2 regions of the Pseudalkalibacillus sp. R45 genome follow, and region 1 is predicted to be linked to the other one. Evidence: a T-box and tRNA genes for the amino acid it is inferred to sense, from the RefSeq annotation. Region 1 holds a T-box; the other holds one or more tRNA genes.
The links. A T-box is a leader RNA that pairs with one kind of tRNA and senses whether it is charged. The one in region 1 lies ahead of argS (arginine--tRNA ligase), so its partner is inferred to be a tRNA-Arg.

Region 1 (4,131 bases):
TTATTGCAGTGACTGATGCGAAAGGCGGGGCATTGAACGAAAATGGTCTTGATATCCCTGGATTGATCGCGTACATGGAAGACCATAAGACCGTCAAAGGCTTTTCAGACAGTAAAGACATTTCAAATCAAGATTTATTTGGTTTGGACTGCGACATTCTCATTCCTGCCGCATTAGAAAATCAAATCACTGGAGATAATGCAGGAGATATCAAAGCAAAAATCGTAGCAGAAGCTGCAAACGGGCCGACTACACCAGAAGGGACTCAAATTTTAGAGGACAATGGTGTTTTTATCATACCTGATATCTTGTGTAATTCCGGCGGCGTTACGGTATCATATTTTGAATGGGTACAGAATGCCATGCACTATGCTTGGAAAGAGGAAGAGGTATTGGAAAAGCTAGAAGAAAAAATGACAGCCGCATTTAAAGCCGTGTACGAGATAAAGGAAGCAAAACAGGTGAAGATGAGAGAAGCGGCTTATCTGGTGGGTGTCGGGCGATTGGCTCAAGCGATGAAAGCACGAGGCTGGATCAAGAATTGGGAGATGCCGGTCGATTGTTGACTTAAGATTTTTTTTACCGTCTAATATCTGTTGAAATAAAAGAAATCACGAGAAATACTGACAAGCTTCTCCATCCCTCAATAGACCTAATTCGGGCGGATGGCTACTATAGTCCGCTTACTTATTTCGATTATTTTCGTAGGATATATCAAAAAAAGAGTGACTTGGAAGCTCCAGCCTCACTAAGTCACTCTTTTGCATACTTTGTAAACCGCAGCAGGTCACCGTAGATCAAACCATCAGATAATTCAAGCTCAATCAGTTTTTCTCTCGCTTCTGAACAGGATTCACGTACCACTACTTTTCCGGACTTACGGTCGTAACACATATCCGAAGTATAGACGTACTTATCGGTTACAATGCTGCGGTCACGTAGAACTGCGAAGTTTTTATGGTCTTCTGATAAGAGATCTGTACCGAATTGGATTCCTTTATTTTCAATACCGAGCAGATTCAGGATCGTCGGTTTAAGATCAATCTGCCCAGAAACGTTCGAAATGGTTTTCCCCTCTTGACCAGGAATATGGATGATCAGAGGAACACGTTGTAACTGGACATTATCATAAGGTGTGATTTCTTTATTGAATACCTGGGCCATCGCATTGTTATGCTGTTCGGATATACCATAATGGTCCCCGTAAATGATAATGATCGAATCCTCATACAGACCCTCATTTTTCAATTGTTGCACGAAATTTTTAATCGCCTCATCCGTATAGCGGACAGTGACAGGGTAACGATCAACGATAGGATCTCCCGTATCGAAAGTGGGGATCATTTGATCTTCTTCACTGAATTTGAATGGATGATGGTTTGTCAATGTGATGAATTTAGCATAAAACGGCTGTGGAAGATCCTTTACATATTTCATCGATTGGTCGAAGAAAGGCTCATCCTTCAATCCGTAATTGATTTTGTTCGTTTCATCAATCGAATAATACTGTTCTGCATAGAATTGATCATAACCTAAGGACTGATACATGATGTCCCTATTCCAGAAGCTTTTATTGTTTCCATGAAAGACAGTGCTGAAATAGCCATGTTTCTTGATGATTTCAGGTGTTGCATAATATTCATTCAATGCATGTGTTTGGAAGACAGCTCCTCTTGGCAAAGGATACAAAGAGTTTTCAATCAGAAACTCAGAATCAGATGTTTTTCCTTGACCGGTTTGGTGATAAAAGTTGTTAAAGTAATAACTATCCTGGATGAATTCATTGAGGAAAGGTGTAATTTCCTTCCCGTTGATTTCTCTTCCAATCACAAACTGCTGGGTTGATTCCATTGAAATCATTATGATGTTCTTGCCTTCAGCAATCCCATGCAAATCTTCATTCGGCTCTACTGATTTATGCGCTGTATACTGATTGACCTCCACGATATCCACGTTATCCGCTAAAGCCTTCTGAGCAGATGTTTTAGACTGCAAAACGAGGTCGTACAGATGGTAATTGTAAGTACCAAGGTTTTTTACAAGCAGTTCCCGATCAAATGTCCGTGTCAGTAATTCCGGTCTTTCAGATTCTGCAAGACCAAGATTGACAGCTAGGATCACAACAGCGGTTATCAGTAATTTATACAGGGTGGCTTTCGGATAAGCTGTTTGCTTTAGGTGGCCGCGCTTGTATAAGAAGTGCAAGAGAATGAGGTCGGCAAAAAAGATAATGTCATACCAATAGGTTTGTGCAATGACACTGTTTCCGATGTCCCCGACGTTATTCGTCTGGAATAAAACAGGGACAGTGATGAAATCATTGAAAAACCGATAATACAATGTATTGGCATACAGGATGATTGAAAATGAAGCTGCAATGATCAAGGTGACTCGATTACGCAGGCGGGTTGGGAAGAGAAAGACAAGTGCTAAAGAAAAAAGCACAGAACTAAGAGGATTGATTACCAGGATCAATTCTTGTACCCAATTGCTCGTCTCTAGGTTGAAGCATATTTTATAAACGAAATAGGTTTTGATCCACAGCAGAAATGCTGTAATGATCACGCTATCGTAATTTTTGATTCGCTCTTTCATAATTGCAACCTCCTAGTTGACACAAGCGCACACTGTTGCATAATCCATACCTCTTTTATAGACGAGCAAATGAACAGAAAGTTCCGTATTTCTTTTAAATGGCGTTCATTCCGAATCTTCATAATAACAAATTTTGTTAATTTATTAAAGTTATAGGTCCCGCAAAACTCTTCCTCATTTACTATTGCCATTTATCGTGAAGATGACTATAATAAGAAAAAATTAACAACGAACTTTCTTGAAGAGGAGAGTAGATATCAGGTGATCCTGAAAGCGAACTGGAGTTGGTGGAAGTCCAGTATAGCCTGTTATTGAACCGCACCTCGGAAAAGCTTTTTTGAAAGCGAGTAGGAAAAGCCGCCGCCCTGCGTTATGGGGACAAAGTTGGTTCTTAATGTGGAACAAGCAGAGTGGTACCGCGGGATAATCTCGTCTCTCATTTAATGAGAGGCGTTTTTTTTATTGAATGAGCCTTAATTGAAAAAGAAGGAGTGAATGGCCATGACAATACAGCAATACACAGCCCAACATTTAGAGAAAGTGATCGATCTTCCGGCAAGCGATATCGAAAAAAACCTGGAAGTACCACCAGACCGATCTTTAGGAGACCTTGCCTTTCCATGTTTTATACTAGCAAAAACGTTTAAAAAATCACCGGTTCAAATTGCCCAAACATTAGCAGAAGATTTGAAGGGGTCAACCCACTTTGAACGAATAGAAGCTGCAGGACCCTACCTGAACGTTTTCTTGCCTAAAAAGCAACTGACACAAGCGGTCATTTCTAAGATTTTAAAAAATGGACAGTCATATGGAAGTGAAACGACGAATAAAGGTACTATTACCATCGATCTCTCATCACCGAACATTGCCAAGCCTTTTTCCATGGGGCATTTGCGCTCAACGGTGATTGGTAATGCAATTGCCAACATCGCTTCCAAAAAAGGATACCAGCCGTTCCGTATCAACCATCTAGGGGATTGGGGCACACAATTCGGAAAACTGATGACAGCCTACACCAAGTGGGGGGACGAAACGGCCGTCAAGAAAAGTCCGATTAAGGAATTGAACACTCTGTATGTTAAATACCACGAAGAAGTGAAGGATAACCCTGATCTTGACAATGAAGGAAGAGAATGGTTCAAAAGACTGGAAGACGGAGATGAAGAAGCGAGAAAATTGTGGACCTGGTTCAGAGAAGAATCCTTACAGGAGTTCCAAAAGATATATGATTTACTTGATGTGCAATTCGATTCGATGAATGGGGAAGCGTTCTACAATGATAAAATGAAACCCGTCGTAGAAGAGCTCAGCGAAAAGAAATTGTTAATTGAGTCAGAGGGGGCGATGGTGGTCGATCTTTCAGAGTTCAACCTTCCGCCTGCCCTGATCCAGAAAAAGGACGGTGCCTCTCTTTATGCGACAAGAGATCTGGCAGCGGCTAAATACAGAAAAACAACCTATCAATTTGTGAAATCTTTGTATGTCGTTGGTCACGAGCAATCCTTGCACTTTGAACAAGTGAAAAAAGTCCTTTCA
Region 2 (4,131 bases), on a different contig from region 1:
CTTTGAAAACAAGGTTTTTACCTTTTTCCATTTGCTCGATGTCAACATCAGGTTGGTCAACAGGGTCGATTCCTGTTTCTTCTACTGCTTGGCTGTAAGCACTAGGAAGCAGTATATCTAGAGCGTCCTGATAAAGTGCTTCTACCCCGAAACGCTTTTCAAACATTGAACGTGGTACTTTCCCCTTACGGAAGCCTGGTACGTTCACCTTTTTAACGACCTTCTTGAACGCCTGATCCAATGCTTCATTTACACGTTCAGCATCGACATCAATGGTCAATACACCTTGATTACCTTCTTGCTTTTCCCATTTTACACTCATGACTATAATTCCCTCCAACATTTATCTTCTTATAACTTCATTAACGTACGAATGAGTTTGCAACCACTACATTATAACACATGAACATTGGTTTTCAACTAGTTCGGCTGGTCATCCTGCAGACCGACTTCTTTCATCGATAGACGTTCGATTTCCAAGATCTTTTCAACCACATCATCAAGTAATTCTTCATCCAATGAAAAAGCAACCTGCAGTTCGTCTCCATCATAATCCATACCATTCAACCTATGTGCAACTTCAAGAACCGCTACTGCCCATAATTGTTCATTAAGAGGTTCGGGCTGAAACGGATAGATCATGAACAAGTAATGATCCCAAATTTGCACAGCCATTTCTAGCAAGGACGGATTCTGTTGTTCAAGTTGATGCTCAATGATCGTCTTTACGAGTCGGTAAAATTGTCCTTCCGGTATATCATGTAGTTGATCGGGACTAACACTCATCGTCTTGCCGAATTTATGTATACGGATTGTTTCTGATGCGTCCCCATCTTTCAACATCTGTAAGACGATGGTCTTTAACGATGGATTGGCATCGGGATATGTAAGAAAATTCTTCAACTCGTGGCGGACAGTCGGTTGATCTGGCTTTTCTATGGATTGGACAGCTTGCCATTGTTTTTTCGAGTCCGAAGACTTTAATTGTTCTGAAAGATGATCAAGTTCCTGATCGGAGAATTTCGTTTCAAAAACAAAGTCATCACTCGGTTCTTCCTCTGCCATCTTTCGGCTGAAATATAAAAGTTGGTAGAAATTTTCGGCCATTTGCGGCGGCAAGCTTTGTTCTTGTATGACAGCTTCGAGAATTTCTACGACTTCTTCATAATCACCTAATTGGATGAGGATCGATATGTAAATTTGAAGGACATCATAATACTCACCGATGTCTTTTTTGAGAATCTCGTCACATTTTTCCTTTGCCTCTCTTAGGTCACCTAACTCAACCAGGCTCAAGACTACTCCTACGTTGCCTTGTGGGTGATCAGGATCCATTTCGATCAGCTGGCGGAAAAAATTCAGCGATTCTTTATATTTCTTTTGTTTAAGGGCTGACATTCCCTTGTTCACAAGCTTTGCAGTAAGGTTTGGGAAGTAAACGATTTTACTGTCACGCGGCCCTTTATGGTCTTTTTCCAAAACAATCTCCCCGCTTTTTATCAATCGTTTAAAGCAAGTTTAGCAGTTTAACTTCCTAAAAACAAATGTTTACATATTAATTCTATATTACAGTTATTTTTGCTGTTTTATTCAAAGGAGTACCGGACTAGGGGGTTTCATATGTAGCGTTATGGTGCAGCTTTTACCTGTTTTTTGCGCTCGAAGTGTCTTATGAAGCATTCATACGGACACTCAGGTCCAATTTTTCACGCTTAAGTGGTTTTATGAAGCTTTTTAAAGTCAATTCTCTATTCGTTTTATGGTAAAAAAACGCTCCCCAGCTTTAAGCAAAGGAAGCGTTAGTATGTATTAAGTATGGCGTCCCAGGAGCGATTCGAACGCCCGACCGACAGCTTAGAAGGCTGTTGCTCTATCCTGCTGAGCTACTGGGACATGATATCAAGAAGCACATTCATTTTTTGTCGTCCCGATTTCAGAATGTTTGACTAGATGTGGCTCAATCGGTACGCTGTTGTCATCACTGACGAAGCATACTCGACCGTGCTGAGCTACTGGGACATAATGTAGAGACATGATATTAAGGTGTAAATGGAGCGGGTGATGGGAATCGAACCCACGACCAGAGCTTGGAAGGCTCTTGTTTTACCACTAAACTACACCCGCATCAATCAGCGACAATAATTAATATATCGAATTCCGATTGAAATGTCAATGGTTTTCTTTCTGATCGTGGGCTCATTTCCACTAGAGTTCATATTCTGTTGATAAATCGGTCAATTCATCACCATCATATTCAAAGAATCGTACTCTGATATGACTGCGGTCTTTGCACTCGCAAATTGCATACGTCCGTTCGCGACGATTTCTTGGTAAACGAAGGCTGCCAGGGTTCACAAAAACCATTCCATTTTGCTCGAATGATTCTGCAACATGGGAGTGGCCGAAGAACACTAGATCCGCTCCTTGTTCCTCAGCTTTATAAGCCAAATTCATATAGGACATTTTTACATTGTATAAATGTCCATGGGTAACGAATAAGCGAAATCCTTGTTCTTCAATAAGGGTTTCATTAGGAAATTCATCATGCCCTAAATCCATATTCCCCTGGACATTGTAAAAAGGTTTAAGCCCCTCATCATCTGACGGTAGTTCAGAGTCTCCGCAATGAACCATGACATCGACCTGGTTTTTATGCAGTTCGACAACTTCTTTCAGTTCTTTGGTAAGACCATGGCTATCACTAACGAGTAGAACGTTCATTGTGAGGTCCTCCTTTTATGATTTCAAAAGATTTCAGACCAAGTGTTTCGTAATTCACGCAGTGCATTTGCACGGTGACTGATTTTGTTCTTTTCCTCAGGGGTCATTTCAGCTAATGTCTTTTCTTTTGAAGGAACATAGAAGATTGGATCATAGCCGAATCCATCCGTGCCCCTTCTCTCGTTCAGAATGAGTCCTTCACATTTTCCTTCGACACTACTCGTTCCTTTCCCCGGTTGGGCCACTGCTAAAACACATACGAATCGGGCGTTACGTTCTTTTTCTGAGACAGACTCCAATTCAACGAGTACTTTTTCGATATTGGCTTCATCATTCTTTTCTTCACCTGCATATCGTGCCGAAAAGATTCCTGGCCGTCCATCGAGTGCGTCAATGACCAACCCGGAGTCATCGGCAATGACTGGCGTACGAAGTTTTTTTGCGATTGTTTCTGCTTTGATGCTTGCGTTTTCTTTAAAACTAGACCCTGTCTCCTCAATCTCTTCATGAAAATCCAAATCTCTCAGAGAAACTACACTGATTCCAAACTCTTCGAACATTTTGCGGAATTCCTTGACCTTCCCCTCGTTATGGGAAGCGATGATGATTTTATCCATTTCAATCACCTACTTATCTACGATCAAAAGGTGGGTATCCCCTAATGCAGCCTTTTGATGTTCGATGAGTTCTGTAATTCCTTTATCCGCTAATTCAAGCATCGTTTGTAACTGATTATAAGAGAACGTAGCCTCTTCACCTGTACCCTGGAGCTCTACAAATTCTTTTCCACTAGTCATGATTACGTTCATATCTACATGTGCTTTTGAGTCCTCTTCATAGCAGAGGTCCAAAATTTCTCCGGAATCTGGTACGACCCCAACAGATGTAGCTGCTAAAAATTCGTTTATCGGCATTTTTTTTATGACATCCTGCTCAATGAGTTTGTTGAAAGCCATCGTCATTGCTACAAATGCTCCAGTGATACTTGCCGTACGTGTTCCACCATCCGCCTGGATCACATCACAATCAATCCAGCAAGTGCGCTCTCCAATTTTATCAAGGTCAACAACCGATCGCAGTGCACGACCAATCAATCGTTGAATTTCCATCGTCCGTCCTGATACTTTCCCTTTACTTGATTCACGGATGTTCCGTTGCTCTGTCGCGCGAGGAAGCATTGAATATTCAGCTGCAATCCAACCTTTCCCTTGATTTCTCATAAAAGGCGGTACACGGTCCTCGATACTCGCTGTACAGATCACCTTCGTATCCCCAACAGAAATCAATACAGAACCTTCCGGGTGTTTAATATAATTCGTTTCGATATGTATTTTCCGTAACTGATCATTCGTTCTTCCATCTGTTCTCATTGATTATTCCTCCTCTTTGCATCACACTATTGATTAGTAT

Region 2: it encodes a tRNA-Arg, which carries the amino acid that the T-box ahead of argS (arginine--tRNA ligase) is inferred to sense. The anticodon was not compared.

The regions. Positions count from the first base shown of each region.
Region 1 is NZ_JBQQCL010000013.1:63,319-67,449, forward strand. Features, by position in the region: gene ACTWQL_RS18585 (Glu/Leu/Phe/Val family dehydrogenase) at 1-566, shown strand, start outside; gene ACTWQL_RS18590 (LTA synthase family protein) at 754-2,595, opposite strand; T-box leader at 2,825-3,035, shown strand; gene argS (arginine--tRNA ligase) at 3,097-4,131, shown strand, end outside.
Region 2 is NZ_JBQQCL010000005.1:220,693-224,823, forward strand. Features, by position in the region: gene tig (trigger factor) at 1-322, opposite strand, end outside; gene ACTWQL_RS11825 (hypothetical protein) at 421-1,479, opposite strand; tRNA gene ACTWQL_RS11830 (tRNA-Arg) at 1,817-1,893, opposite strand; gene ACTWQL_RS11835 (hypothetical protein) at 1,900-2,034, opposite strand; tRNA gene ACTWQL_RS11840 (tRNA-Gly) at 2,051-2,124, opposite strand; gene ACTWQL_RS11845 (metallophosphoesterase family protein) at 2,206-2,721, opposite strand; gene ACTWQL_RS11850 (XTP/dITP diphosphatase) at 2,745-3,338, opposite strand; gene rph (ribonuclease PH) at 3,348-4,091, opposite strand.